DNA from 3 places in the Bacillus arachidis genome. Region 2 is predicted to be linked to each of the others. Evidence: riboswitches for the same ligand, from Rfam matches in the RefSeq annotation. Region 2 holds a riboswitch; each other region holds the start of a gene.

Region 1 (10,862 bases), 150 kb from region 2:
TCACCAACACCACCAGTTGAATGTTTATCTACTTTAACCCCTTCAATTTCCGATAAATCAATTGTTTCTCCAGAATTCACCATAGCCATAGTTAAATCAGCACGTTCACGGTCAGACATGTCTTTGAAAAAGATAGCCATTGCCAATGCACTCACTTGATAATCAGGTATTGATCCATTTGTATATCCTTTAATAAAAAATTGAATCTCCTCTGTTGTTAATTCTTTACCATCACGTTTTTTCGCAATAATATCTACCATTCTCATTTTAATCACCAATCCTTTTTATATTCTATGAAACTTTTAGTATATTAAACCAACTATCGTTGCTGATAAGAAACTTACTAACGTTGCACCGAAAAGTAATTTCAAACCAAATTTCGCTACTACATTCCCTTGTTTTTCATTTAAGCTCTTAACGGCCCCTGCAATAATTCCAATTGAAGAGAAGTTCGCAAATGAAACAAGGAACACGGATATAATAGCTGTTGTTCTTCCAGAGAAATTAAAGTTCCCTTGTGCTAAATCTGTCATTGCCACAAATTCATTTGATACAAGTTTTGTCGCCATAATATTACCTGCGTTAACAGCTTCATGCCAAGGAACTCCCATAATAAATGCAAACGGTGCAAATACATAGCCAAGAATTTCTTGGAATGAAATACCTATCGCTCCTTTAAAAATAGCATTGATGAAAGCGATTAAAGCAACGAAACCAATTAGCATAGCTGCCACTGTAATAGCAACTTTAAATCCATCAATTATATACTCCCCTAATACTTCAAAAAAGGTCTTTTTCTCTTCCTCTTGTACTTCTAACATATCTTCTTCTTCAGTAACCTCGTAAGGGTTAATGATAGAAGCAATAATAAATCCACCAAACAAGTTAAGTACTAAAGCGGTTACAACATACTGTGGTTTCAATAAAACCATGTATGATCCGACAATCGACATAGAAACTGTTGACATTGCAGATGCGCACAATGTATATAATCTTCTTTCCGATAATAAACCTAATTGTTTCTTAACCGAAATAAATACTTCTGATTGTCCTAGAATCGCTGAAGCTACAGCATTATACGATTCAAGTTTCCCCATTCCATTTATTTTGCTTAAAGCTAAACCAATCCCTTTTACAATGATCGGCAATATCTTAAAGTGCTGCAGGATACCAATTAAAGCTGATATAAAAACAATTGGCATTAATACTCCTAAAAAGAATGAAAATTCTTTTTGATTTACTAACCCACCAAACACGAAATTAACACCATCACCAGCATACTTTAACAATTGTCCAAAACCATCTGCAATCCCAGCAATCAATATGTTCCCGATGCTCGTATTTAATAGTAAGAAACCTAATATAAACTGAAGCACAATCATCGTGATAATAGGGCGATATTTCACTTTTCTTCTATTATTACTAGCAAGCCAGGCGATGCCTAACACAATGATCAAGCCTATGATACCGATTACATATTTCATAACATTCTCCCTCCTTTTCCGGATCCGGTTACATATTTTTCAATTGTTAAAGCAATAGATACACCATGCTCCCTGCAATATGTGTATCTATTACTTCTAAATCTTTATAAATTAGTAGTTATCTGAAGCGCCTTCTGTGTCATTTAATACAATTGCAACACTTGCACTTGCACCGATTCTAGAAGCTCCAGCTTCAATCATTTTCTCAGCATCTTCTCTTGTACGAACACCACCAGATGCTTTCACACCAACATTTGCTCCAACTGTTTTACGCATTAATGCGATATCTTCAGCAGTCGCTCCACCAGTTGAGAATCCAGTTGAAGTTTTTACAAAATCAGCACCAGCTTTTACTGACAATTCGCAAGCACGTACTTTTTCTTCATCTGTTAATAAGCAAGTTTCAATAATAACTTTTACAAGTGCTTTTCCTTTTGCAGCTTGTACAACTTCGTAAATATCTTTTTCAACGAATTCATTATCGCCATCTTTTAACGCGCCAACGTTGATTACCATATCAACTTCAGTCGCACCTTTTGCAATTACATCTTTTGTTTCAAATACTTTTGTTTCAGTTGTATTTGCACCTAAAGGAAAACCAATTACTGTGCAAACATCCACGTCGTGTCCTGCTAATTCTTCAGCTGCTAATTTCACCCATGTTGGATTAATACAAACAGAAGCGAAATTGTATTTTTTTGCTTCTTCTAAAACTTTCATAACGTCTTCTTTTTTAGTATCCGGTTTCAAAACTGTATGATCAATTAACTTTGCAATGTTCATTTTCTTCACTCCTCATATCTTTTAACAACTTCATTCTAACTCCACTTTGAACAAATGTAAACACACTTTTGAAATTTTGTTCAATATTTTTCGAGATAGTGCAATAAGTTTTTGAAATTGACACAAAAAGAGAGCTGCGATATTAACAGCTCCCTCATAAAACACAAAATTTATTCATTCATAAAGTGAAAATCCCATCATCAATCGGGCTTTTGCGGGCAGTTGATCTCCTGCCTACCTTCTTAAAGAAAAGTGGAAATGGCTCGTCCAGAATGTGAGGGGGATGGAGCTTCTGACGTAGAGGTGTTTTTTACCTCGCAGGGAGAAGCGAAGACATCGAACATTCTAGCCACTGGAACTGGACAATGCTTTCGCTGAATTATGAGGTGAGATTTTTACTGCCCGTTAATATCGAATAAAAAATCTATTTCACACATTTCTTATGTAGACCCTCATTTCATCATAAAACTTTTATTGAAAAACGCATATATTGCACAGCCACATACGAAAAAAAGGTTTCTCAAATTTATACTTTTGAGAAACCTTCTTTTTTAACCTTTTTAATAATTTAAAAGCTCTTTCGCGGTATGCTGATCGATAATCAACACATTCGCATACCCTCCGCTTAACGCACCATCAATTGCCTTTACTTTTCTAGAACCTCCAGCAACAAGAACAGAACGTTTCTTTAGACGTAATTCTTCTAAATCAATTCCAATTGTGCGTTGATTAATTTCCTCGCTGCAAATTTTACCATCTCCATCAAAGAAACGTGAACAAATGTCTCCAACAGCTTGTTCTTTCAATAGGCTCATTTCTTGTTTATCTAAATAGCCTAACCGAAACAATAAAGCTTCATCTCTAACAGTTCCCACTGTAAAAATCGCAATGTCCGCTTGTTTTCCCATTTCAATAATATGGTGAATATGTCGATCCTGTTCCACTAATTCCTTTGTAACTGCGTTATCAAATATAACTGGAAGCGGCAAATTTCGAGGTGTTGTTTGAAAGGCATCTGCAAATAAAGCAATCGTTTCATTCGCATACGTATTAACACTTGAGTGACTAATACCTCCTTTTAATTGAACAACCTCTACCCCTTTTACATGTTGCGGCACAATTTTCCTTGCGATTTCATACATAGTGGTTCCCCAACTCACACCGACGATATCACCATTTGTAACAGTCTTCTCCATATATTCAGCAGCATACTTACTTATATACTCCGTAATCGCCGTGTACTCTGGTACAGGGGAAAATACGATGTGCGCTTCTAATAAATTATATTTTTCTTTAAGTAGGTTACCTACATTATCTAGATCAGCAAATGGATCCGCTATATGAATTTGAACAAACCCTTTTTCTTTCGCATATTTTAACAGTCTTGAAATGGTTGGTCTGGAGATATTCAATTTATTTGCAATTTCTTGTTGGCTATAATCAGATTGGTAGTATAATCTTGCAACTTCAACGCTTAGTTGTTGTTTTTCTTTATCCATACTAACGATATGTCCTTCCTTACATTTTCTATACTCATATGCATCGTACTTACAAGCATTATACCGCTTTATTCTAGAAAATTCGACCATCTGCCAACTTCCCACAGATAAATCACTTCAAAATGACCGATTTATAGCGTGAAAATTCCCACGAATAAGTCTCTCTTTTTTCTCCTTACTACAACATATACGTTTTCTTTACTCTCTATTTATTTTACTTTTGCATCCTCATGTAATTTTTCTGTATAATTCTTGACATCCTGCCAGCTATCTCTTGCTGTATTCAGATCTTCTTTATTAAACTACCCCCACCTTCACTTCGTTTAGAGAAGAGGTCTTCTCAGTTAAAATGATAAAAACTCGAAGATCCATAATTCCCTCTACTTTCGTAATCGACTTTAAAATGATAGCAAACAAGAAAAGGTAGCTCTACCTCAGTAAAGCTACCTAAGAAATTACTTATTTTCGAATCTTTATTTTTTCAAATGATACGGTACAGTCGTAATTACTACATTTCTCTTATAAAGCAAGAATGCACGTATCAATAAGCTCGACTGGTTATGAAGAATATTGTGCCAACCTTTTTTAGGAATAAATTGCGGTATTACTACAGTAACCCGATAATTTGATTCGCTAGCTTTATATTGAACTGTGTCAATAAATTTGGTTAGCGGCTGAATAATACTTCTGTAATGAGAGTGTAGTGTCACCAGTCTAACTTCAGGCTGCCATTTCTTCCATTTTTCTTCAAACTTCTTCTCATCTTCTCTTTCAAAAGAAACGTAAACAGCTATGACCTGATCTGGTGAAAGGGATTTAGCATAATTTAATGAGTTCTCTACTACATGAGTCATACCAGCAACAGGAACAATGATTACATTCCCTTCAATCGGCACAATTGGTTCACAGGTTTTAAGACTTAATTGATCTCCTACCGCTTCATAATGCTTTCTAATTCGATGAAAAACAATAATAATGACAGGTAAGAAAATTAAAACTGTCCAAACTTGTGCAAACTTAGTTAAAAAGAACATACTCATAACTATAAAACTAATAATAGCACCAGTTAAATTAATCGTTAATTTTAAGATCCATCCTTCAGGCTTTTCTCGAATCCATTTTACCACCATCCCAGACTGAGACAACGTAAATGGAATAAACACACCTACTGCATAAAGTGGAATAAGATGTTCTGTTTGCCCTTGGAAAGCAATAATTAAGAGAATTGAAGCAATTCCAAGTATGATAATTCCATTTGAATATCCTAATCGGTCTCCCCTAACCGTAAACATTCTAGGTATAAACTTATCTTTTGCAAGATTAACTGCTAGTAAAGGAAAAGCAGAATAACCAGTATTAGCAGCAAGGATTAATATCAACGCTGTTGTTCCTTGAATAAAGAAATACATGAAGTTCCGTCCAAATGTTTCTTCGGCAATTTGTGAAACAACTGTTACCTCTTTACTTGGAGTAATACCATAATAGTAAGCTAAAAATACGATTCCTGAGAATAACACTGCAAGTAATAGGCCCATCGCAAGTAACGTTTTCGCAGCATTTTTAGGAGCTGGATCTTTAAAGTTCGGAATAGCATTGGAAATAGCTTCAACACCTGTCAAAGCAGAACTACCTGATGCAAATGCTTTTAAAAGTAAAAACAAACTAATCCCTGCTACTGGTGTACCGATTGGTGTATGCAAATTAGGTGAGACTTCACCTGTTACAATGTTGTATATCCCTACACCGATTAATATAAATAGCGCTAAAACAAATAAATAAACGGGATAAGCTAAAACAGAAGCTGACTCCGTTACACCTCTTAAGTTCAAGATTGTAATAAATATGACAAATATGATTGCAATAACCACATTATGAGCATGTAGACTAGGAAAAGCAGATGTAATCGCATCTGTACCTGCAGATACACTTACTGCCACCGTTAAAATATAGTCTACTAATAAGGAACCTCCAGCTATTAACCCTGGATTCACACCCAAATTTTCTTTTGATACTACATACGCTCCTCCCCCATGAGGATACGCAAAAATAATTTGTCTATAAGACAAAATTAGAGCTGTTAACAAAACTAAGACTCCTATTGCGATTGGAATAGAATACCAAAATGCTAACGCACCCACTGCAGATAGAGCAATTAATATTTGCTCTGGACCATATGCCACTGATGACAAAGCATCAGAAGAAAGAATCGCTAATGCTTTCGTTTTATTAAGCTTTTGCTCTCCTAATTCAGTTGATTTTAACGGTCGACCAATTAAAAATCTTTTTATGGAAGAAACCACTGATCTTCACTCTCCAATAATTTTATGCATTTCTCTCTGTTAGTTCAGTAAAAAACGGACTTTTAAGAAAATAAAAAATGCCTACAAGTCCATGACGAATAAACTTGTAGACATCAATTTTTTTGTCGCACAAGCTCCACCTTCCTTCTCATATAACGCTTACGAGGTTAGCTGTCGGATTCGGGCCTGTGAGTAGCCCTACCTTTTTCAAGGATTCACCCCTTGGATTATGCACTAATCCATAAAAACGGGTCCCCCGTACCATGCGGTTTCAGCGATTTAGAAATTTGAAACTGTCGATTATAATACTCCCTTATTTAGAAAAAGTAAATACAAATTTTTAAATAAGGGCTTAAATTTTTAGAAATAGAACAGTTGTAATGATTTTGTAGGATTTTACTTCATCAATAAACATAATGGTTCTGATGCAAAATCATTTCATAAAAACATAAAGTCTACACAATATGTTCAAGTTTAAGAGATAACTAACAAGAGTTTTTGCACCATTACCAAATGATTTATATGCGCTATCTATTAATAAATTGACTTCACTTTTTCAAATAACAATATTCAAAACATTCAATCTGAAAACCCGTTTTATTTGTAGGATTTCCTTGCTTTTTGTCGAATACGTTCAATGAGAGGAGGAATATTACATGATCTTCAAAGGATTCTTCATTAATCTATCTATTTTTGCTTTCCTAGTTAGCTCAGCTATATTTATTCGAGTGTTGATTTTGAATATTCATTCTAAATTAAATCAGCTATATGGAGGAATAGTTGCCGGTATCATAGCTACTATTTTGATGGTCTTTAATTTTAAGCACATGGGATTGTTTTATGATCTCCGAATGGCTCCTCTTATAATTTCGTACATTTATTTTGGTCGTACGGCTGGTTGGATTACAATAACATTTATTATAATTATGCGCATTTTCTATCTTGGTGGTAATTGGGGACCATCTTTGATTGTTTCTTTAGGAATAGCTACTATATATACTATTTTTGAAACATATCTCAAGAAGCTTCATCCCTTTAAGAGAGTCTTTCTCTATCTAGCTGTTTACATAGCTATGATCCATTTGGTATTTGGATACTTTTTTCCTTCTATACCACTTATACTTTTTGACATTCAAGGTACATTATTTATATCTTCTGGACTATTGATCAGTATTTTTCTTATGGAGTCCTATCAAAAATTATATTATTTAACACAAAATTTAACTAAAGCGAATGAAACATTACAAGAATCAAAGCAAGAATTAAGGGATACCGTACATGAACTGCAAGGAGGTATTTTTAAATTTAAAAAAGTGGATGGGAATTTTATTCATACTTTATGTGATGGACAGTTATTTTATCAACATGGTTTTCACTCTGAACAAGTGGTAGGGAAAAGTTTACCTACCATAGATTCTTCCATTGTTCCATTCCATTTAGTACCTCGACTACTAAAATATTATCAACAGGCATGGGATGGTAATGAAGTCACTTTCGAATTACCTTGGCCAAATGATGAAACTATTATTCTATTCTCTCTTAGGCCAGTTAAAAGAAAGGGAACAGTGATTGAAGTGGTTGGTTCTACTGTTGATATAACGAAAAGAAAAAATGCAGAAAATGAACTAAAGGTAACGAAAGAACGGTTGGAATCATTTATTAATCATAACGTAGATGCTATCACCATATTTGATTTAGACGGACACATGATACAAGCCAATAAAGCTTACGAAAAGATATTTGGATGGTCAGAAAAAGAAATCTTGGGAAAAAAATTACCTTGCGTACCAGATTTTTTAATGGATCAAACTTTAGAAACTATTAAAAACATTACCGCAAAAGATCCTGTTATTACTAAATTAGAAACAGTGCGACAACGCAAGGACAAAACTCTCATTGATGTAAGCTTGACCGTTTCACCCATTTTAGATTTACAGGGCAATGTAATTGCTTTATCAGGAATTTGTAGGGACATTTCTGAAAGAAAACAAGCAGAAAGAAAACTACAGCATCTACATCAACAATTAAAAGGCAGTGAGATGAAATACCGTGCACTTATCGAACAAGCAACGGATGCGGTATACGTAGTAGAGCTAAATGAGGATCAATTTCCAGTTCGATTTATTGAGGTAAATCCTGTTGGGTGCAAAAGATTTGGATATAGTAGAGAAGAACTTCTCTCGATGCCATTTCCTAGTACCGTTCCGCCAGATTCTCCAATGGTCAATAGAGTGATAGAGAAAATTAGAGATGGGCAAACTGCTTTCACTTTGCAAGATGAATTTGTTTTTCCAACAGGAAAAACAATAACAACTGAGTTTGGTGTCCGTGTTTTTAACTTGAATGGCAAAAACGTTTTCTTGAGTATCTCTCGGGATATCACTGAGCGGTTAAAAACTGAGGAGTTATTACGAAAATCGGAGAAACTTGCTGTAGTGGGTCAATTAGCCACTGCTATTGCCCATGAAATTAATAATCCTTTAACAGCAATGAAAGGATTCATGCATTTACTAAAATCAACAGAAAATAAGAACAATGAGCATTATATAGATATCGTGTTATCAGAGATTGGGCGAATAGACAGTATTACCAATGAATTTATGGCGCTAGCAAAACCTCAGGCGTTAGAAATTAAAACAAATGATCTTAATGTATTAATGAAACAAGTTGTAATGATACTTCAGCCTCAAGCAATGATGAACAACATACAAATTACAACTGAGTTTACATCTGATACTTCATTCATCCTTTGTGAAGGGAATCAATTAAAGCAAGTTTTTATAAACATCTTAAAAAATGCGATTGAAGCAACTCCGATGGGAAGGGAAATCTTGATTCAAATCGAAGATGTACCTGATAAAAACCAGGTAAACATTCGATTTACTGATTACGGGTGTGGAATTGAAAAAGATCGTATACCTTATCTAGGAGAACCATTTTATAGTATCAAAGAAAATGGTATCGGTTTAGGATTAATGATCTGTTATAAAATTATCGAAAAGCACCAAGGAAAGATACTTATTGAAAGTGAAGTAGGCAAAGGAACGACAGTTAATATTAATCTTCCTATATCTACTCTCGAAAATTAAAGCACTTATTCATCTTTTTAGATACAATCTATCACGCGAAGTTAAAAATAAAATATCTCAGAAGCAAAAAAGTTTCTTTTCTATAGTTTAGAATAAAGAAACTTTTTTGCTTTTAAATATTATGGATAGATTTAATATACACAACTCCTCCCCTTACTTTAATAGATCCTGATATATTTCGTTGATATTCCTGCTCTAAAGACTATTTCACGGAAGAAACTCCATTAAAGGAGCCTTGATGGTGCCTTTCAGGAAATACTTTGGTTGCATATGGAGCGAAGCTTTTCAATCTCCTTCATTTATCTGATTCTCCTTATTTTCTTGTAGCGATGTGAATGTTAAATTATAATTTAAGATAGTTTGACATAAAAACATTGAGAACATTAAATAAAAATTTCATTATTTTAAATATATTTTAACGAAATATTAAGGAGTATAGTCATGGAAAATATAGATATTGGAAAAAAAGTACAGAAATATAGAAAAGCTAAAGGCTTGAGCAGTAAGGAGTTAGCAAAATTAGCTGCAATTACCCCTTCAATGTTAAGCCAAATCGAACGCGGATTAGCAAATCCTTCAATACAAACCATAAAGGTCTTAGCTAAATCCCTTGATGTTCCAACATTTAGTTTTTTCATTGAAGAAACAAACACAGATGATTTAATCGTAAGATCCAATAAACGTAAGAAAATGATTGTTGATAATTTATCTTATGAGTTATTGTCACCTGATTGCACTGGTAATTTGGCGACAGCGATTATGAATGTTCCTCCCAATACCTCTTCGTCAGAAAATCCTCTGGAACATAGAGGTGAGGAAGTTGCAGTCATTTTGGAAGGAAAAATTTTGTTATATCTAAATGAAGAACAATATGTATTAGACGCTGGTGATAGTGTAAAAATACCAGCAAATTTAAAACATAAATGGGAAAATAATTTCAACGAAATGGCAATTATATTATTTTCAGTGACACCACCTTCGTTTTAAATTAAATAAAATATTGAATGTTCCCTTACAACATCTTTTCGTAAACTTTTAAATTTTGATAAATAATTTTTAACAATGGAGCATCTACATGAAATTGTTTTGCTAATTTCAACAAATATCCTTGTAAGTACTCCCCCTCGATAGATGAACCTTTTTCCATATCCCGCTGCATAGAAGATTTCATATCATATGAAATCTTCTCAATCGTCTTCATATGTTCGTCAACAATATTATCCTGAATGGGGGCCCCAGATGCTTTCATAATCTGTGCTGCTTCTTTAAATAAATTCCGAATCAAGTCCCGTCCCCCATCACTTTCACGGATCGGACCTATTGGTGCGCGCATTAGCGTAGTCACGCCTGACATAACAGTAATAAATAAATATTTATGCCACATATCTTGCACGATATGATTACTTAAAACAAAACTTGCTTTTGTACCCTTTAATGTGTTGGCAATCCCCTGTATTCGCTCTGTATGTAAACGTTTTATTTCCCCAAATACAAGTCGGTTAGCAGAGCTAGTTTGAACAACATCTCCCTCACCGTTTAATGTTGTTTCGATAAAACACAAACCTCCAATAACTTTATCCTCACCAAATACCTGTTGCAATGTAGATAGGTGAGCTATACCATTTAGTAGTGGTATAATAATTGTATTTTTACCAACAAATGGCTTCAAATCGTTTATTGCTTCTTCTAAATGATAAGTTTTTGTTG
Region 2 (10,862 bases):
TCTCTTTCTGCAATCTGTAACACCATTTGTGCTAGCTGCATTTCTTTCACTTTACTTGTAATACTGTCCTTCGTCAGCCACTCATTTTCTAAAGTAGAGATGAGTCCTTTTGTTACTCGTTTCCGATTTTTAGGCAATAAAGCTGTATGCGGAATTGGAATACCCATCGGATGGCGAAACAGGGCTGTAACGGCAAACCAGTCGGCAAGTCCCCCTACTAACCCCGCTTCAAATCCGCCCTGTGCAATTGCACCTATCATTGAGCCTTGGAATGGAATAGTTGCTGCAAAGCCAATTCCCATCACCCCAAGTGAAATACCCGCTAAATATTTTGATTGTAATGACATTGTATATACACATCCTCTTGTTATGTAAGCTAAATCTTACTATTTCGAAATAAGCTCCTATTGTTACATCCTGACTGCACAAAATCCTATATCTATACTATAATGAACTACACTAAAAATAACAAAAAAATTTCAAATAAAAAACACGAGGTGAAACTCTCCTCGTGTTAAATGACTTCTACTTTTCTTGCTCTAAATTCAATCCTTTTTGATAGTATTTTGACATCTCATCTTTAGGAACCATGCTTCCACCTGTTCCCCAAACAATATGTGTACCCTTATGCATTTTTTCTGTTAAATTATGCTTCAGTAAATAATCCGTTCCTTCTTTACATAATTTCATTGGTCCTATCATCCCTGCTAGTGCAGACGGTTCTAAATGAATCCCTACTGTATCGGCTAGTTTCTTTAACAGTTTATACAACTGTTCATCGCTAATCGTATAATTACCACTTAAAAATGGCTCCATAGTTTTACCAACAAATCCAGATGGTCTTCCTACAGCAAGTCCATCCGCGTCCGTTACATTATCAATACCAACATCTTGTACAGAGATTTTATCATGAAGTCCAGTCATTAAACCGAGTAGCATACAAGGAGAATGAGTAGGTTCTGCGAAGAAAATGTGTACATTATCTTCGTACAATAATTTCAAACCAAAAGCTACGCCCCCTGGGCCACCACCTACTCCGCACGGAAGATAAACAAACAAAGGTTGATTTTCATCTATTGTTATCTCTAACTCTTCCAATTGTTTTTTCAATCTGGACGCCGCTACTGCGTATCCTAAAAATAGGTCATGAGAATTTTCATCATCCACAAAATAACAAGTAGGATCCCCCTCTGCTTGAATTCGGCCTTCCTCTACTGCTTTGCTATAATCAGCTTCATACTCAATAACTTTGACATTTTTGCTTCTAAGCAAGTCTTTTTTCCATTGTTTTGCATCAGCTGACATATGAACAGACACATTAAAACCTAACTTTGCACTCATGATACCAATGCTAAGCCCTAAATTTCCTGTTGATCCTACTGCAATGGAGTAATTTGAAAAGAATTTACGAAATTTATCACTATCTAAAATGGAATAATCATCTTGTTGAGTTAATATGTTTTGTTTAATAGCTAGATCTTCGGCATGTTTAAGAACTTCATAAATCCCGCCCCTTGCTTTAATAGATCCTGATATAGGAAGGTGGCTATCACACTTTAGCAATAATTCCCCTGGTATAGATTGTTGATAATCCTGCTCTAAAGCTTGTTTCATAGAAGGGATTTTCACTAAAGGTGATTCTATGATACCGTTCATTTCTTTTGTTTCAGGAAAAACTTTGGCGATATATGGAGCAAAACGTTTCAACCTTTCTTCTGCATCCTTTACATCTTCTTGCGTAAGTGTAGTTTTTTTTATTCCTGTTTGAAATTTTTCGATATTAGGATTGATCCAAAATACTTCCTCCATCGAAATAACCTTGTTTAGTAAAGGATCTTTCTCTTTCCATGTTTGTATGTCTTTGCTTTCAATCTTCTTCATCTGCCTGATCCTCCCAACATTCTTATAGCAAGTTGAAAAATAAATTATAATTAAATTTATTTTAATACATTTTAACACGAAACCCCTTTTCCGTTAATTTAAATTTACTTTATTTAAATTAAATTTAACAATCTATAAAAGAGAAGCTAGACATCGGTAAAAAAATTGAGAAGTTCAGAAAAATTAAGTTGTATTTAGATGAAGAAGAATATTTATCAGATTTTACCGAAAGAGTACCCCTACTTCAAACGAAGTTAAGTGGGGAGTATTCATTAGAAGCTGGTGATAGTGTAAAAATACCAGCATATTTACAACATAAATGAGAAAACACTTGTAGTCAAAATGCAGTTGTTTTATTTTCAGTTACTTACCTATATTTTAATGTAGGTGCATATAGAACGTTACTCAACAATCGAGTTCGTTTGTTGAATAAAAAGTACAAGGAGAATACATCCCTAATATGTATTCTCCTTTATTTTAAATTAACAAGAGAAATATTCACCTATGTTTTTACTACGCTATCCCGCTATTCAAGAATGATGCTACTAAAAACCTCAACAAAAGCAAAGGTATTCTTTTGGAAACACCCCACACTAATTAAAATTTCACTTTATGGTATTGCAAGAAATTCAGCAATCGGCCCAAGTGCGAGTACTGGGAAAAATGTTAGAACACCTACTATTAATATAGTACCTAGTAAAATTCCGCCAAATAACCGATCATCCGTCTGAAAGGTTCCTATGGTCTCAGGTACAACCTTTTTCCTTTTGAGTCTAACCGCGACGGCAAGCATTGTAATTACACCTAAATATCTACCAATATACATAACAATTCCCGTTGAAAGATTCCAATAAGGTGTGTTATCTCTTAATCCTTCAAACCCAGATCCGTTGTTAACAGCGGACGACGTGTATTCATATATAATTTGTGTTAAACCATGAAAACCTGGATTAGAAATCGCATCTGTTCCTAGATTCGTAGAAAATGCAATCGCTGCAGCTCCAAGAATAAGTAGCGGCTGAGACACAATCGTGATTGCTATTAACTTCATTTCTTTTCCTTCTATTTTTTTGTTAAGAAACTCCGGTGTACGCCCCACCATTAATCCGGCTAGAAACACGGCAATCATTGCATACATGACGACATTCATAAACCCGAGTCCAATTCCTCCAAACACGGTACCTAAAAGCATATTTATAAGTGGGACCATTCCACCAATCGGTGTCAAAGTATCATGCGTTGTATTAACACCGCCTGTTCCAGAGGCGCTTGTAACGGTTGCATATAAAGCAGAAGATATGACGCCAAGACGAGTTTCTTTTCCTTCCATATTTCCTTGTGAACTTTCTATCCCTAATTGATTTAACAATGCATTCCCCTTCAATTCAGATATAGCAAGCGTACAGAATCCAATAATAAACAGAATGAACATCGATATAAAAAACATTCTACCTTGCTTTTGATTACCGACCATTCTTCCGTATACAAATGGAAAGGCCATTGGGATTAACATTTGTAACATCATTTGTAACACATTACTTATCATATTAGGATTTTCAAAAGGATGAGCAGAAACTGTTCCAAAAAAACCCCCTCCATTGTCACCAAGTTCTTTAATGGAAAGTAAAGATGCTACTGGTCCACGAGGAATCTCTTGTGTCGTTCCTTCAAACGTTTTCACAACAACTGTTGGATCCAATGTTTGCGGCGTTCCTAAAAACACAAATATCAACGATGTGACAAATGAAATTGGCAATAATATTCTCGTAATAGCTTGTACAAAATCAACAAAGAAATTTCCTATTCTTTTCCCCGCTAGTACACGAATAAACGTAATGCCGATTGCCAATGAAGTTGCAGGTGCTGCAAACATCATAAATGTCACACCTACCATTTGAGAGAAATAGGATAAACTACTTTCTCCCCCATAGTGTTGTAAATTCGCATTTGTCATAAATGTAATTGCTGTATGAAATGCTAATGTTGGTTCTAATCCTAAAAAATGATCAGGGTTCAACGGAAGAATTCCTTGTAATCGAAATATTGAATATACAACCAAAATAAAGAAAAAATTTGTTCCTATTAAACAAAACATATACCGTTTCCAAGTCTGACTATGCCCTTTAATCCCAGCAACTTTAAATAAGATTTTTTCCAGTGGACCAAATACCTTTTGAAATGCTTCCTTACGCTGAAAAGCATTGTATACGTAGTCTCCCATTGGTTTTGCAACAATTACGAATAGGCCAATTGTAATTAGACTTGTAAGCCAGTTCATCCTCTTTCCCCTTTCTGTTCCCATTACACTATAATTAAATGTAATATTTTTCCACTAAGAGAATAAAAAGAAAACACCAGGTTGCACCTAGTGTTTTTTACACACAAGTCCCCCCTCTCAAAACGCTGACGAGGTTAGCTGTCGGATTCGGACCTTGAGAGTAGCCCTACCTATAAAAGGATTCACCCCTAGTGACAAATGCACAAATTTGGTTCCCCCGCTCCTGAAGTGGATTAAGCGATTTATTATTTGGCTGTAAAATCTACATTGAGCTATTCTGATTGTTAATATACTCCTCTAAATGATGGTTGTAAAGAGAGAGAAAATAAAAAGAAATCGATTCATACAATCTATAAAAATAGCACTGTATGAACAACCGTTCGCACAGTGCTATTTTTATTTTTTCGGAAGCAATACAATACTTATACTAATCGCAATAAAAATAAGTAACTGCTGCACAGACAGACCAAATAATAATGGAACTTGCTCAATTATAAGTGAAATGAATATATGCGCAATCCCTTCTACAAGTAGAAAATAACTCATGTATTTTCTACTTCCTAATTTCTCGTTTTTTAGCCACAGCCATCCCATTAGGCAGATTGCTATCATAATTTCATACATATATATTGGATGATAGAAAAATTTCGAATCATACACTTTCATTCCCCACGGCATTGTTGTGTTTATACCAACATACTGATGGAATAGAAAATAAGAAATAATCATACTTCCAATCTCAAAAGGAAGTGCATCTAGTAAAACCAAAAGTGAAAAATTAGCCTTTTTACTTCTCCATACAACATATCCACTAGCAATCAAGCAACCCATTATAATGTGTTGGGTACTTCCTACAGCGAGTAACGCTTGCCATGGTGACTGAAAAGCCCACCCTGGATTCAAAATTGTCGGCATAAATTTCCATGTTAGTGCGATGATAAAAAGTCCATTTGTTACTGTATCCATTATTCCCTCATATGGGATACCTTGACTTTTCATTTTTAATTTCATGAGCACAAGCCCAAATAAACTTCCCACTATAAGAGAAATAGGCTGTACTTTCACCATCCAGTCCATCATCATTAGGATGTCCCCTTTTACTTCTCAATTAATTCTTTAAATTTCTTTTCTAGTTGATCTGGAGGTAATACCCCCCGCGCTTGATCTACAATCACCCCATCTTTATCAACAAAAAACGTTGTTGGCAATGAAACAATTTTATAATCAATCCCTGCCTCTCCATCCATATCTAGTAAAACCGGGAACTTAAATCCAAAACGATCCGCAAACGCCTTTGCTTCTTGTACTGGATCTCCAACCGTTGCATTCACCGCAAAAATTTCGATTTTTCCTTTATATTTATCGTAAAGACGCACTAAGTCTGGTGCTTCCATTTCACATGGCCCACACCATGATGCCCAAAAATTAATAATATACGGTTTTCCTTTTGCATCATTTAATGAGTACAGCTTCCCATCTAGTCCTTTAAGTGTAATTTTCGGTGCTTTAAATCCTACTTGCGGTAATACTTCTTTCTCTTGTAGTGCCTCTTGTTTTGCTTTCCGTTCTTTTTCTTCTTGTTTTGAATTATAAAAATTAAACCCTGCCCATAGTAGTGCTCCTGCAAGAATAATGGTAATTAGTTTTTTCACTTTCTTTCCCCCTATTTTTAAAATCCAGTAAATCCGTCAAATAATTGAATACAAAATGCTGTAATTTTCATCATTTGATTAGATACAAATGAAAGAATCCCCGCGCCTACTGCGTCCATTTTATTCCTCCCACAAAACACTACATAAAGTAGTGTTTCGGGTTAAAAAAAGAGGCTATATGCACTCTCCAATAATAAGTACAAACGAAATGAGAAATAGCCCTATTGTCACATAAACTGAATTTGTATGTAACGGCATACTAAGCCTTATAGATGACGGACTAACAATTTGCTCAATACGCAAATTGATTGCCGTTTTCGCAAAAGAAGCTGTTATAAACGGATTAGATACTGTTTTTATTTTAATTAATTTTAACAATGCACTACCTAATTCAAACGATGATTTCATTTGATCCATCGCATATTTGTCCGCCAATAGCTCCTGATACGTATGATAACGCTGTAACATATCTTTCAATACCGGAATATACAGCATTCCTTCAACTAACACCGTAAAAAGAAACAATTTTAACGGATCACGATTTTTTTGATGATATTCTTCATGTAATACAATTGCATCAATTTCTTCTTCTGTAAAAGATTGAAATACACCTTCCGAAACAACAATTTTCGGATGAGTGACTCCGATAGTAAATGCTGTAACCTCTAATGATGGTAGCAAATACAATTGTTTTCCTTTTCGAGTAATCATAACTAAATTTCTCTGTAATTTTCGGCTATAGAAAAACTGTTTCCACACTCTTTTCCATACAACTAATATAGTAAATAACAATAATCCGCTCATTATGACACGAATGGTTGATAATTCTTTCATATGTTCTTGCAATTCAAAGAGACAAAACTGCGATAAAAAAAGAGCTTTATTTTCAAAGAAAAATGGATATGTAACGTAGTACACTAACATCCCAAAAAAGAGAATACCAATACTGCTTGCTAACAATATTATTTTTCGTATTTGCCACTTCATCATACTAGTCCTCTTTTTTCAGTTGATTAAGTTTTTCTTCTAACTTCTTTATTAAAGCAGGATCAGCTTGGTCTAGTTCATCTAACATGTGATTCACAACGAAATCACCAAATTCCCCCATTAATTCTTGTGTCATTTTTTTGGTTTGATTTGATAAAAAGGATTCTTTCGTTTGTACAGCACGGTATACACCGCTTCTTTTTACCGTTTGTTTTTGCAAGTGCCCTTTTTCAACTAACCGATTCATCACAGTCATCACTGTATTAAAATTCACAGGAGATTCCTCACTTAGTTTTTGCTGTACTTCTTTAATCGTAATATCCGGAGTACTCCAGATAATCTCCATAATCCTCGCTTCTAATGACCCAAAGAAATGATTTAATCCTTGCTCATTTAACTTATAATTTTGAGTGAACATGCTAATCCTCCTCTGCACTACAAATTGTAGTACACTGAGAATAAAAGGTCAAATATAGAATGATACGAACATGGAAATAAACCCCTTCTTTATTTTAGAACACATTCCCATTTTCATATTTTGTTATAGAAGGAAAGAAACTTCTCTATAGCGAAACTTTATCAATAACAAAAATCTATTAGGTGGTGCTTCATTATGAAGTTAGCTGTAATTGGCGGAGGTTACTTTGAACAAACGGATCATTTCCTTATAAATCAACGACTTATTGAATTAACTGGGAAACAATCTCCAAAAATATTATTTATCCCAACAGCAAGCAATGACGATGAAGGTTATATAAAAGAATTTAGAAAAACATTCGAGAAGCAGTTACAATGTGATGTTCACATTCTACGCTGTATAAAAGAAAGCGTTAGCGAAGATAAAATTAGTGAAATGATACATTTTGCTGATTTTATCTATCTAGGTGGAGGAAATTATATCAATATGCTTGAAAAGTGGAAGGAAAACAAAATAGACGAAAAGTTGATAGAAGCCGTACACAACGGGACATTCATTGCGGGATATAGCGCTGGTGCTATGTGCTGGTTTACAACGGGGCTTCGTTCTAATTATAAAGGAGACGGCTATATGGAAAGCGATGGCTGGAATTTAATAAACAAACACTTCTGTCCACATTACAATCAACCAGATCGAGCAAACGCTTTTCATTTATTCTTACAAAACCGTGCACGTAATACAGAAGGAATCGCTTTAGAAGATAATTGCGCTTTGTATATAACCGAAAACTCCTTTGAAATTATCGGAGATCCAGAGAAAGCTTGGGAGTTCTATATGTTTGATGGAAAACTTATGCGACATCATTTTGATGTAACTTTGAAAAGTTATTTATAAGTTATTTGTACTCATACAAAGTATCCCTAAGCTGAAAACTTAGGGATATTTTTCACCTTCCATTTAACTAACAAGTCGCGTAATCCGTTTCTTTTGCCATGAAAGCTTATAGTATCCGTATTGTAACAGTAAGCTCACAATAAATGCTGCCGGATATCCAACCCATATACCTTTTATACCAAGACTTGTGTGATACGAAAGGTAGTAGGCAACAGGAACTTCCACAAGCCAAATTGATACAACACTGATAACAGTAGGCCATAGTACCGTTCCACTTGCCCGCATTGTCGCACCAATAATTTGTGCATGACCGAAAATTAAATAACTCCATAATGTAATCATGATTAGGCTATGTGCAATTTCAATTGTATTCGGACTTGTTAAAAATAGTGATAAAATCTCTCTTGAGAACAAGTAAATAAGAGCGATTAATACACCACCAATAATATAGTTCATTATAATTCCCGCTCGAACAACTTTCTGTAATCGATCAAATTGATTCGCACCAATGGACTGTGCAGCAAAAATGGATACTGTAATTCCAAGACTGACTGCTGGCATTTGTACATAACTTGCAACTTGATTCACGACTCCATAGGCTGCGGTCGCGTCAGAACCGAATCGATTTACAAATGCAATAACTGCAATCTCAGATAACGAAACTAATATCATATTAATACTTGCTGGAATACCAAGGCGTAGTAATAACTTTAATAGTTCCCAATCCATACGAAGATATTTCCGTACTGTTTCATCCAATTGTAATGGATGATTTTTCTTCTTCAAATAAATAAGCATGACAACAAACGTTATAATCGTTGATATGACAGAGGCATAAGCTGCTCCATAAACATCAAGTTTCGGCATTCCTAACCAACCAAAGATAAGAACAGGCAATAATATCATGTTCAACACTGTACTAACAATTAAAAAGTAAAATGGCGTTTTGGAATCTCCTGTACCTCGCATAAATGTTGTATATGCAAAATATAAGAATAAAACTGGCATTGAAATAAATAAAATACGTGCATAGTGGACACTCATACCAATAATGTTTTCTGGTGTTCCCATAAAACGCAGAATATCCATGGTGAATATGCTGCCTACTACTGCTAAAATAGCTCCTAGTATAAATGTGAAGGTAAGCGTTGTACCAACAACTGCTTTTACACGATCTTCGTTACGAGCTCCAAATGCTTGCCCGATTAAAATAGAACTACCCGATCCAATTCCAATTACAAATGAAACAAGTAGAAAGAACAACGGAAAAAACGCAGAAATGGCAGCTAAATCATTTACACCAAGCCATCTTCCTACCACTACCATCCCAAACAATTGTCCAACTGATTGTAATACATTACTTAAAAGCAAAGGAACTAAGAACATGGACATCGATTTCCATATCGGTTTCCCTTCCTTCTCCTGACTCTGTGATTCTGCATCTTCTTGAATGCTATCTGTCGGTGATTTCAAATTTCATTTCCCCTTTTTATTAAGAGCTTGCTCGGTTGTACCCGCGCTCTCCATATGGCTGCAATTCCTGTAGCCACTTCTCTTCTAATTTTTTCAATTCTTCCTTAGCATTAAAATAACCAGTCTCTTTCTTTTTCAAGACTTCTAGCACTTCAAATTCAAAGGCATCTGCACCGTATTGCTTCCAGTCCTCTTGCAATGCTCTATTTGTATGAGAACCTACATTGAGTTCAAATCGCCTCCCACTTATCGTCTTTAAATTCATCGTACTCTCAACGTACATTTTCTCGTTTTTTGTATTTATAATACGATAAATACCCGCTTCAATCTCTATCTCTTTGTATTGCTGTTTTAATTCTGCTCTTCTATTCATTTTCCTTTCCCCTTTCTTATAACTTCACCCAATATTGACTTCCATCAGGCGTTCGATCTAGAAAACCATATTCAATTAAATACCTTCTTAAAGTTACAAAGTCTGGATATACACTTTCCAAAACTTCATTCACTTCTTTTTCGGTGTACTTTTCGTTACTATTAAATTTTTTTATTAAATGACGTAATATAATTAATTTACGTTTTTGTTTTTTCGGAAATTTCACCAGTGGACCGTCTAATCCTTCTGTAAAATGCAACTTTAATACTTCATCATTTTCTTCTTCCGTAATATTGTACCGATCGTCCACCATCGTAGCTGTTCTATGAATGGGTACAAATTTAGATTGCACTTTTGATTTTTCTTCGGACAGTTGCATCAATGCTAAAAATACTTTCGCTTGCTTCATCCTCTCACGCAATGTGAATCGATGATTACGTATTGTCGACGTGCTTCCCCCATCCAGCTCTTTCACAATTTCTTTATCATTGAATCCCATGTAAAAAAATTGAACCATCTTCTTTTGCAAATCCGTTAAACCTGTATATTTTTTATCCAGATTCAATAAATAGTCAAACATAGATGTATGCTCATTTTGAATGTGTAATTGTACAAACTTCTCGGCTTCATATAAAACTTGATTATCTTGATAAATTACACCTTTTATAAAACTTTCTCCGCATGCTAAACAAGTATATTCTTCTGTATCCTCTTCAAATATATATCCTTTTTTTAGTTCTTTAATGGAAGCATCCCAAAACTTCTCAGAAATATCATTCATACCAAACAATCCTCCAAACAGTTTATTAAAAACGCAAACAAATCACAATATCGTTTACCCTTACTGAATCATCTTATCACAAACAAAATAAACTTTTCAACATTTCGCTTACTTATTTACCAAAC
Region 3 (10,862 bases), 900 kb from region 2:
TATTCATGCAGGACGTTTAGGGTTTGAAGCAGGACGTATTGCACGTAAACGTTGCGCAACAGCAAGTAGCCCGTTAGAAGGAATGAGCGTAGTTGAATAATCGATATTCTCGCCAAGAGTTATTTTCTCCAATTGGAGAAAAAGGGCAACAGAAGATAGAAGAAAAACATGTATTAATTATCGGCGCGGGAGCACTTGGTAGTGCGAACGCAGAGATGCTTGTAAGGGCTGGTGTTGGCCATGTGACGATTGTGGATCGCGATTATATTGATTGGAGCAATTTACAACGTCAGCAGCTGTATTGTGAGGAGGATGTGAAAAATAATCTTCCGAAGGCTATAGCAGCACAAAGGCGCTTGCAAGAGATTAATAGCAATGTAACTGTAAAAGCTTTTGTTCAAGATGTAACAGCAGCAGAATTAGAAGAACTTGTTGCAAATGTCGATGTAATGATTGATGCGACTGATAATTTTGAAACACGTTTTATTGTTAATGATATATCGCAAAAATATTCTATTCCATGGATTTATGGAGCATGTGTAGGAAGTTATGGCCTTTCTTATACGATTTTACCAGGAAAAACGCCATGTCTATCTTGTTTACTACAATCTATTCCGCTTGGCGGAGCAACATGTGATACAGCAGGTATCATTTCACCTGCTGTATCTCTCGTTGTTTCTCATCAAGTTACAGAAACTCTGAAAATTTTAGTAGAGGATTATGAATCGCTTCGGGATGGGCTTGTATCGTTTGATGTATGGAAAAACGAATATTCATGTATGAAGGTGCAAAAACTTCGAAAACATAATTGTCCATCATGTAGTAAGGAAGCGCTCTATCCATATTTAAATAAAGAGAATACATCGAAAACTGCAGTTTTATGTGGGAGAAATACGGTTCAAATTAGACCGCCTTATAAAGAACAACTAGATTTTGAGCGATATAAAGAGCTATTACGTGATCGCGTAGCAGATTTAATGGTGAATCCATATTTATTGTCATTTTCAATTGAAGGGAAGAGACTGGTTGCGTTTCAAGACGGCCGTGTTCTCGTACATGGAACGAAAGATATGGTAGAAGCAAAAACAATTTATCATCGTTATTTTGGATAGAAAAAGGGTGAGTGAGATGAAAGTGAATAAAGCATTAACAATTGCTGGATCTGATAGTGGCGGCGGTGCTGGGATTCAAGCAGATTTAAAAACATTTCAGGAGCTTGGTGTATATGGAATGACAGTGATTACTGCTATTACAGCTCAAAACACGCTCGGCGTGCAAGGGGTATATCCTGTTGCAACCGAAGGGATCCGAGAGCAATTAAATTCAATTGGCGCAGATTTAACACCAGATGCTGTTAAGCTTGGTATGCTATTTAGTAGTGAAATTATCAAAGTTGTTGCAGAAAATATTAAAAAGTTTGGCTGGAATAATATTGTACTAGATCCTGTGATGATTGCAAAAGGTGGAGCATCATTGTTACAACAGGAAGCTGTGCAAGCATTAAAGGAATATTTATTACCCATTGCTACAGTTGTCACTCCGAATGTGCCGGAAGCAGAGGTATTAACAGAGATGGAAATTCACAACATTCAAGATAGTAAAGAAGCTGCAAAAGAATTGCATAGACTAGGAGCGAAATATGTTCTTATGAAAGGCGGGCATGCGGATTATCAAGGTAGCGAAGTGATTGATTTATTATTTGATGGTGAGCGGTTTATTGAATTTAAAAGCGAACGAATTGATTCTAAACAAACACATGGTAGCGGTTGTACATTTGCATCTGCTGTGACGGCAGGGCTTGCAAAAGGATATACAATGGAAGAAGCAGTATGGGAAGCGAAACAATTTATTAGTATAGCAATTGAAGAGCAATTAAATATTGGAAGCGGTCATGGACCAACGAATCACTTTGCATATAAACGTCAAGAAACTCATGCATAAACATTCGAAATTTGATGAGGAAGCCAGTTGTATAACTGGCTTTTTTTATTGTTTACTTTTTCCATATTTAGGAGTATTATATCAGCCAGAATCTATTTTTTGTAACGCTGAGTCCGGGTAATGGAGCGGAGGAACCAAACCGTGCATAAGCACTAGGGGTGAATCTTTCATGGTGAAAGTAGGGCTACTCTCAAAGTCCGAATCCGACAGCTAACTTCGTAAGCGTGTTGAGAGGGGATGGTGCACGGATGGACACATCGCTTCACCGATCTGATTAGTGTAAAAGAATATTAAATTACTATATTGGAATTCTTTTATACTAAGGGGGATGAAATGCATGGATGAGGAAAAAGAATTAACACTCATTTGTGTAGGAGAAGAGGAAAAGGTAAATAGTTTGCGAGAATTAGTACCTTTTCAAAGTGATATGATTATTTTTACAGTAGATGAACATGTAGCAGATGAAGTACGAGCATGTGGATTTGAATCAACGTATTGCTGTGATAAGGAACTAAATATAACGAGCATTTGTAGCGGAATCAAAAAAGTAATCTTGCTAGGAGATGAACTTCCAACAGTTAGCTTTTTCACTGAACGGATTCGCTTTTTTTTTCAAGCGCCTATTACAGTTGTCACAAGAAATAAAAACTATCCAGTCAGGCTCTATCAAACAATTGGAGCTAAATTTGTAGTGTTTACGAACTGTGATAATATTTCTTTTTTATTTTTTGAATAGGGCGGAGGAAGCGAAGATGAAGGTGTTATTACTTGGAGATATAGCACATCGTTGGGCGGTATCAGTAGAGCGAGTTCAAGAATTGGCTGCGCTAGATCCTAGTTTTCCAAACCCATATATGATATTACCATCAGAAGAGAGTTTGTATTTGGAAACGGATATTATCGAATATGAGCAGGTACGTGTAGAACTGTCACAAGTTTATATTCGAGGAAGAAGTTTACGTGCATTTTTGCGAAGAGGGTAAATTTTGAATGAAAAAAGAGCGAATGATTAAGTACAATAAGCTAGGCACTTATATGAATTCGCTCTTTTTCTTTCATATTTAAAAGATTATTTTCATGAAAAAGAAAGAAAAGACAAGGAAACAGGTGATAAAATATTAATATTAACCAATGTAAGCGTTTAAACAATTGAATTTTTTCTTATTTTAGGAAATACTACTCTTTACAAGTTAAATATAGAGGAGTATATTTACATTCATAAATTGTTTATAAAAATTTCCAAAAACAACCTGATATCGCTGAGTCCAAGTATTTGGAGCGGGGGAACCAATTTTGTGCATTGTCACTTGGGGTGAATCTTTCATTAAGAAAGTAGGGCTACTCTTTAGGCCCGAATCCGACAGCTAACCTCGTAAGCGTTTGGAGAGGAGGTTTACTTTTGTGTTGTTCATTTTTGAACACTGAGTAGAGCCTCAGTGTTCTTTTTTTGATGGGTAAATGGTAAAATTTAACATTTTGAAATGAGGGATTGGAATGCTAGATGTAGTGATGATCGGAATCTTTGTTGTATTAGTAGCATCTATGATAGGGCTTGCAAGCTGGTCAGATAAAGTTGTGAAAGAAGGGAAGCAATCATGATGATTGCCTTATCAGTTATTGTCGCAGCGATTACTGTGTATTTAGTTTATGCGCTATTAAATCCGGAAAAGTTTTAATTAGGGGGAATCATTCATTATGATTTGGATTGCAGTTGTCATCACAATGCTATTATTTATTCTTGTAGCAAAGCCAACGGGGATTTATTTAGAAAAAGCTTTTCAAGGTAGTAGAAAACTAGATAAAGTATTTGGACCTTTTGAAAAGCTTATTTTCAAAGTTACGGGTGTTAAGCATTACAACCAAACTTGGAAACAGTATGCATTATCATTAGTTGCACTTAACGGTTTTATGATTGTTGTCGTATATTTCATTTTCAGGTTACAAGGTGTATTGCCGTTAAACCCAGCACATATTGAAGGCATGGAGCCAACGCTTGCTTTTAATACAGCAATCAGCTTTATGGCAGATACAAACTTGCAGCATTATAGCGGTGAAAATGGATTATCTTATTTATCACAATTAATCGGAATTACATTTTTAATGTTTGCTGCACCAGCAACAACATTAGCGCTTGTAATGGCTTTTATAAGAGGATTAGCAGGTAAGGAACTTGGCAATTTTTTCGTAGATTTTACAAGAGCTCTAACAAGGGTCTTTCTTCCAATTGCATTTGTTGCAGCGCTGATTTTTGTTGCGCTTGGTGTACCGCAAACTTTAGACGGAGCGGTTACAGCACACACGATTGAAGGCGTGAAACAAAATATTTTACGCGGGCCTGTAGCTTCATTCGTTTCCATTAAGGAACTTGGTAATAATGGTGGTGGATTCTTCGGAGCAAACTCCACGCATCCATTTGAAAACCCAGGACAAATCAGTAACATTTTACAAATGATGCTCATGATGTTATTGCCAACAGCTTTACCATTTACGTATGGAAGAATGGTTGGAAATAAAAAACAAGGACGTATCCTTTTCGTTTCTTTATTTATGGTGTTTTTAATTGGATTTGGAACCATTGTTTCATCAGAATTACACGGAAATCCAGCATTAAATCAAATGGGTATAGAACATGTACAAGGAAGTACAGAAGGCAAAGAAGTACGATTTGGAACAGTTTTTTCTTCACTGTATGCGACTGTAACAACAGCAGCAGAAACAGGTGCAGTTAATACGATGCATGACACGTTAACACCAATTGGTGGATTGGTACCACTTGTAAATATGATGTTAAATACAGTATTTGGCGGCGTTGGGGCAGGCTTCGTTAATATCATTATGTACGCAATTATTGCTGTTTTTATATCTGGATTGATGGTTGGACGGACACCAGAATTTCTAGGTAAGAAAATTGAAGGTAAGGAAATGAAATTAATTGCAGTAACGATATTATTTCATCCATTGCTTATTTTAGGATTTTCGGCTTTAGCACTTTCAACAAATCTAGGAACAGATGCAATTTCCCATTCAGGTTTCCACGGTTTAACGCAAGTTGTATATGAGTACACATCCTCTGCTGCGAATAACGGATCTGGATTTGAAGGCTTAGCAGATAATACACCGTTTTGGAATATTACGACTGGTTTAGTTATGTTTTTAGGACGCTATTTCAGCCTAATTACAATGTTAGCTGTTGCAGCTTCATTGAAAGAGAAAACGATAGTACCGGAAACAGTCGGAACATTCCGAACAGATAATAGTTTATTTGGTGGAATTTTCATTGGGACAATTGTAATTGTCGGTGCGTTAACATTCTTCCCAATGTTAGTATTAGGTCCAATTGCAGAATTTCTTACATTGAAGTAATGGAGGGTAAATGATGAGACCTGTAGTGGTAAAAGAAAAACAAGTGAATCAATCACGGGTACATGTTGTAGAAGATGAGGTTAGACAAGCGAAAACAATGGATCGTGATATTGTGAAACATGCGATGAAGCAATCTGTTGCGAAATTGAATCCGAAAGTAATGGTAAAGAACCCTATTATGTTCGTTGTGGAAATTGGATTTATAGTCACTTTGATTTTATCCTTTCTTCCGAATGGTTCTAGTAGTATACCAGGCTGGTTTAATATAACAGTTTCTTTCATTCTATTATTTACAGTTTTATTTGCTAACTTTGCAGAAGCATTAGCAGAAGGACGTGGGAAAGCACAGGCTGATTCTCTAAAGCAATCGAAGAAAGATGTATTTGCAAACGTTGTAAAAGAAAATGGGAAAATCGTTCAAGTATCAGCGACTGAACTGAGAAAAGGTGACGTTGTAATTGTAAAACAAGGGGAAATGATCCCGAGTGATGGCGAGGTTATTAAAGGGTTAGCGTCAGTTGATGAATCAGCAATTACGGGAGAATCCGCTCCTGTTATTAAAGAAGCAGGTGGAGACTTTTGTTCAGTAACAGGCGGTACAATGGTTGTTAGTGATGAAATTACGATTTCAATTACAAGTAATCCAGGTGAGTCGTTTATAGATAAAATGATTTCGTTAGTAGAGGGGGCTGCTCGCCAAAAAACACCGAATGAGATAGCTCTGAATACAGTACTGACAAGTTTAACTCTTATTTTCTTAATTGTAGTTGTAACACTACCGATTTTTACAAATTATTTAGGGTTTAAGATTGATACAGCCGTACTTGTTGCACTACTTGTTTGTTTAATTCCAACAACAATTGGTGGTTTATTATCAGCTATCGGGATTGCCGGTATGGACCGAGTAACGAAATTTAACGTGTTAGCAATGTCAGGGAAAGCGGTAGAAGCTGCAGGAGATATTAACACAATTATTCTAGATAAAACAGGTACAATCACGTTTGGGAATCGGATGGCACATACATTACTCCCAGTAGGAAATGAAACGATTGAACAATTGGGAAAATGGGCTGCACTCGGATCGGTGTTAGATGAAACACCAGAAGGTCGCTCTGTAATTGAATATGTAAAATCAAAAGCTCTATCATACAACAGTGAGCTTGCAGAACAAGGTGAATTTGTTCCATTTAAAGCAGAAACAAGAATGAGTGGTGTGGACTTACCTGACGGGACAAAAGTAAGAAAAGGAGCAGTTAATGCAGTTATTGAGTGGGTGCAGGCACAAGGTGGTACGATTCCAAAAGATTTGAATCAAAAAGCAGATTTTATTTCAAAAGAAGGTGGAACGCCACTTGTAGTTGCAGTGGATAGTCGCATTTATGGATTGATCTATTTAAAAGATACTGTAAAACCTGGTATGCGTGAACGTTTTGAACAGCTTCGCCAAATGGGGATCAAAACAGTGATGTGTACAGGTGATAATCCATTAACAGCAGCAACAATTGCGAAAGAAGCAGGAGTAGATGAATTTGTTGCGGAATGTAAGCCAGAAGATAAAATTGCAGTTATTAAAGCAGAACAAGATAAAGGAAAACTTGTGGCAATGACAGGTGATGGTACGAATGACGCGCCAGCGCTAGCACAAGCTGATGTTGGATTAGCGATGAATAGTGGAACGACAGCTGCGAAAGAAGCGGCGAATATGATTGACCTAGATTCCAACCCAACAAAAATTATTGAGGTTGTAGGGATTGGGAAACAGCTATTAATGACGCGTGGTGCATTAACAACATTTAGTATCGCGAATGATATCGCAAAATATTTTGCGATTATCCCAGCGATGTTTACATTAGCAATTCCACAAATGGAAGCACTGAACATAATGAAATTAACTTCACCGCTTTCAGCCATTTTATCGGCATTAATCTTTAACGCAATTATCATTCCACTGCTCATTCCTTTGGCAATGAAGGGGATTGCGTATAAACCGATGAGTTCTAATGCATTACTTGGTCGCAATTTATTGATTTATGGGCTTGGGGGAGTAATTGTTCCTTTCATTGGGATTAAAGTGATTGATCTAATTGTAGGGCTGTTTATATAAGGAAGAGGGGAAAAGAAGATGGCTAAAAAACAAAGTATACTTTCACCGGTCATTCGTGTTACCTTTACATTTCTTGTTCTATGTGGGCTTTTATATCCGCTACTGGTAACTGGAATTGCACAAGCAGTGATGAAGGATAATGCAGATGGAAGTCTTATATATAATGAGAAAAATGAAGTGATTGGTTCAAAATTAATTGGTCAAAACTTTACAGACCCGCGTTATTTTCATGGGCGTGTCTCTAGTATAGAATATAAAGCAGAAGCATCAGGATCAAATAACTATGCACCATCTAATCCTGATTTAGTAAAACGTGTAGAAAAAAGTGTAGCGGATTGGAAGGAGAAAAATGGGGCTGTTCCAGTTACAGAGGTACCGATGGATTTAGTGACAAATTCAGGTTCTGGATTAGACCCTGATATTAGCCCAGAGGCAGCTTACGTACAGGTTGATCGTATCTCGAAATTAACGAATATTCCGAAAGAAAAGCTGAATCAATTAATTAAAGATCAAACAGAAGGTGCTGCACTAGGTTTATTTGGAGAGGATCGTGTAAACGTCTTGAAACTAAATTTGGAGTTACAGAAAATAATGAAATAGTACCGTTGCTACCTCAATCTAATCGATTGGGGTATTGCTGTTTACTAGGAAAGGTTGTGCGCGTAATGTATGCAGATGATTATAAACCAACATTTCAAAGACGAACGCCAGAGGAGTATTTAGCGTATATTCGAGAGCAAAATCGCGGGAAATTAAAGCTGTATGTAGGTGCTGCTCCAGGAGTAGGAAAAAGCTATAAAATGTTGTTTGATGCACAAGAGATGAAAAAAGAGGGGATTGATATTGTAATAGGTTTAATTGAAACACATGGAAGAAAAGAGACAGAAGAAGCAATTTCAGATTTAGAGAAAATCCCTTTAAAAGAAATGAGTTATAAAGGGAAGATATTTTATGAGCTTGATGTAGATAAGATTATAAAACGAGCACCCCAAGTTGTTGTTGTAGATGAATTGGCACATAGTAATATACCTGGATCAAAACATAAAAAGCGTTATATGGATGTAGAAGAGCTATTGGAGGCAGGAATATCAGTATTATCAGCCTTTAATATTCAACATTTAGAGAGTGTTCATGATATTGTGGAGCAGATAACGAATGTAAAAGTACGAGAGCGTATTCCTGATTTTATTTTACAAAAAGCAAATGAGATTCAACTTGTTGATGTGACCCCTGAAGTTTTGAGAAAACGATTGATAGATGGAAAGATATATAAAGAAGAAAAAATTCAGCAAAGCTTGCAAAATTTTTTTACAGTTAATAATTTAGGAGCTTTACGAGAGTTATCCCTTCGTGAAGTTGCAGACGATATGGACGATAAAATGAGTCAGTCGGTGACAGAGCCAATAGGTGTAAAAGAAAAAATCCTCGTTTGTGTGCAATATAGCTCAACAGCAGAGAAATTAATACGGCGTGGTTGGCGTATGGCAGATCGATTAAACGCTGAATTATATGTATTCAACGTTGAAAGAGAAAATATAGAATCCTTATCGGCAAGTAAAAAGCAAACAATTGATGAGTGGAAGTCGTTGACGAATCAATTTCATGCTACTTTCTTGTTAGAAGAAGCGAAAGGAAGAAAGCCTGCAGATGTCATTATTGAAGTAGCGAAACGATTGCAAGTCACACAAATTTTACTTGGCCAATCAGCAAGAACAAGATGGGAAGAAATTCGAAAAGGATCAATTGTCAATGAAATTATGAGGGAAACGAAGCATATTGATATTCATATTGTGGCTGATCAGAGAGGATAAAGTATTTCTTTGAAATAAAGTTTGATAATGTATTACGCCCATTTACCCCCATTTTGCATCCCCATAATTAGGAAACGGAATAGGATAAAAGGTAAATGAAATCATGAAAGGAGCATGAATATGTACCATAAATCATGGTATCACTCTCAATGGCAAGATCCAATGTATAGAAACTGGAGTAACAACAATTGGATTTATAATTGGAATCCTTATTACAGAAGCAACAGATTAACAGATTATGGACCAAAACCATTTGTAGTGAATATTGACCAAGCTACTAAGCAAAACAATACCTACCGCACCGCTTTATGGACAGGGAAAAATTTGCAAGTGACGCTGATGAGTATTAATGTTGGAGATGACATAGGTTTAGAGGTTCACCCGACAACTGATCAATTCATACGTATTGAAGAAGGACAGGGACTTGTTCAAATGGGTGATAGCAAAGATAAATTAGATTTTCAAGAAATGGCCTATGATGGTTATGCGATTATGATACCTGCTGGAACATGGCACAATGTAACCAATATGGGTAATATACCACTTAAAATTTACGCTATTTATGCGCCGCCGGAGCATCCATATGGTACAGTTCATGAAACAAAAGCAATTGCCATGTCTACTGAAGGACACCGCTATTACTAATTAATAATTCATCGATTGCAAATTACGAAAAGGAAAGTCTAGGTATGTATATATCTGAATTCAAAACCGATTTAGCCGAAATATTAAACGAAACGAATGTATTGTTTTTGAATAAGAAATATAGGGTTAGATTAACGAGTGGGTATTCAACTCACAGGTGTTAATGTTCGATCAAACGTATCCTAAAACGGCCAAACTTTTCATAAAAAAACTTAAATTTACGGAAGAAGGATCCGTTTTGATCAATCTTTTTTCAAAACGGATTCTTCTTATATGCTTGAAAACATAAGTTTTTGGGGTGTTTTTAATCAAGCTTTATTCCAAAACTACATAAAGCGAGATTCAAAGGTTTGTAAAGAATGTAGGAACACATTTAGAAAAGGTAGAGGAATAATTTTTTTCTTCCATTGAGCCTTCTGAATATGGATTTTGTAAAGACTCATATATAATAGAAAGAGATACTTAACGATGTGAATAGTTAAAGAGTCTATGTATCAAGAGGAGAGGAAGCAATGCTTGAAAATACGGGTTTGGTATTAGAAGGCGGCGGTATGCGCGGCGTATATACGGGTGGAATACTGGAATACTTTATGGAACAGGATTTATATTTTCCATATGTTATTGGTGTTTCAGCAGGAGCGTGCCATGCGGCGTCGTATCTTTCAAGACAAAGAAATCGAAATAAAACAGTGAATATTGATTATGCAACACATCCAAGATATTTATCATACAAGAATCTATGGAAAAAACGTCAATTATTTGATATGGATTTCATTTTTCGTGAAATTCCAGAAAAGCATGTTCCATTTGATTTTGACACATATTTTAATAGTCCAGAACGTTTTCTTGTAGGAACGACAGATTGTGAAACTGGAGAGCCTGTTTACTTTGAAAAGGAAGGTACGAATGAAGAGGCATTGACGTTATTACAGGCTTCTAGCTCATTGCCATTTATCGCACCAGTTGTAAATTACCGTGGTAAACAATTATTGGATGGC

What was found. A riboswitch is a leader RNA that binds a small molecule or an ion and turns the genes downstream of it on or off. The one in region 2 is predicted to bind cyclic di-AMP.
Region 1: it holds a riboswitch for cyclic di-AMP, as region 2 does, so the genes downstream of both, QRY57_RS10775 (APC family permease) here and kdpA (potassium-transporting ATPase subunit KdpA) in region 2, are expected to answer to the same signal.
Region 3: it holds a riboswitch for cyclic di-AMP, as region 2 does, so the genes downstream of both, QRY57_RS05565 (hypothetical protein) here and kdpA (potassium-transporting ATPase subunit KdpA) in region 2, are expected to answer to the same signal.

What each region holds. Positions count from the first base shown of each region.
Region 1 is NZ_CP127376.1:1,820,684-1,831,545, reverse strand. Features, by position in the region: gene QRY57_RS10795 (pyrimidine-nucleoside phosphorylase) at 1-266, opposite strand, end outside; gene QRY57_RS10790 (NupC/NupG family nucleoside CNT transporter) at 303-1,484, opposite strand; gene deoC (deoxyribose-phosphate aldolase) at 1,596-2,267, opposite strand; gene deoR (DNA-binding transcriptional repressor DeoR) at 2,828-3,766, opposite strand; gene QRY57_RS10775 (APC family permease) at 4,240-6,066, opposite strand; cyclic di-AMP (ydaO/yuaA leader) riboswitch at 6,207-6,353, opposite strand; gene QRY57_RS10770 (PAS domain S-box protein) at 6,723-9,155, shown strand; gene QRY57_RS10765 (cupin domain-containing protein) at 9,597-10,142, shown strand; gene panE (2-dehydropantoate 2-reductase) at 10,168-10,862, opposite strand, start outside.
Region 2 is NZ_CP127376.1:1,667,512-1,678,373, reverse strand. Features, by position in the region: gene QRY57_RS10125 (DUF445 domain-containing protein) at 1-347, opposite strand, end outside; gene dsdA (D-serine ammonia-lyase) at 526-1,881, opposite strand; gene kdpA (potassium-transporting ATPase subunit KdpA) at 2,492-4,159, opposite strand; cyclic di-AMP (ydaO/yuaA leader) riboswitch at 4,267-4,409, opposite strand; gene QRY57_RS10110 (diacylglyceryl transferase) at 4,556-5,239, opposite strand; gene QRY57_RS10105 (TlpA family protein disulfide reductase) at 5,257-5,811, opposite strand; gene QRY57_RS10100 (M56 family metallopeptidase) at 5,986-6,798, opposite strand; gene QRY57_RS10095 (BlaI/MecI/CopY family transcriptional regulator) at 6,803-7,216, opposite strand; gene QRY57_RS10090 (peptidase E) at 7,412-8,110, shown strand; gene QRY57_RS10085 (MATE family efflux transporter) at 8,174-9,583, opposite strand; gene QRY57_RS10080 (GIY-YIG nuclease family protein) at 9,603-9,956, opposite strand; gene QRY57_RS10075 (DUF2087 domain-containing protein) at 9,973-10,737, opposite strand.
Region 3 is NZ_CP127376.1:764,975-775,836, forward strand. Features, by position in the region: gene QRY57_RS05550 (thiazole synthase) at 1-100, shown strand, start outside; gene QRY57_RS05555 (thiazole biosynthesis adenylyltransferase ThiF) at 93-1,112, shown strand; gene thiD (bifunctional hydroxymethylpyrimidine kinase/phosphomethylpyrimidine kinase) at 1,129-1,941, shown strand; cyclic di-AMP (ydaO/yuaA leader) riboswitch at 2,037-2,182, shown strand; gene QRY57_RS05565 (hypothetical protein) at 2,279-2,677, shown strand; gene QRY57_RS05570 (hypothetical protein) at 2,694-2,924, shown strand; cyclic di-AMP (ydaO/yuaA leader) riboswitch at 3,189-3,334, shown strand; gene QRY57_RS05575 (hypothetical protein) at 3,436-3,540, shown strand; gene kdpF (K(+)-transporting ATPase subunit F) at 3,537-3,617, shown strand; gene kdpA (potassium-transporting ATPase subunit KdpA) at 3,637-5,304, shown strand; gene kdpB (potassium-transporting ATPase subunit KdpB) at 5,318-7,408, shown strand; gene kdpC (K(+)-transporting ATPase subunit C) at 7,427-8,008, shown strand; gene kdpDN (KdpD-like non-kinase potassium sensor) at 8,065-9,219, shown strand; gene QRY57_RS05605 (cupin domain-containing protein) at 9,340-9,864, shown strand; gene QRY57_RS05610 (patatin-like phospholipase family protein) at 10,377-10,862, shown strand, end outside.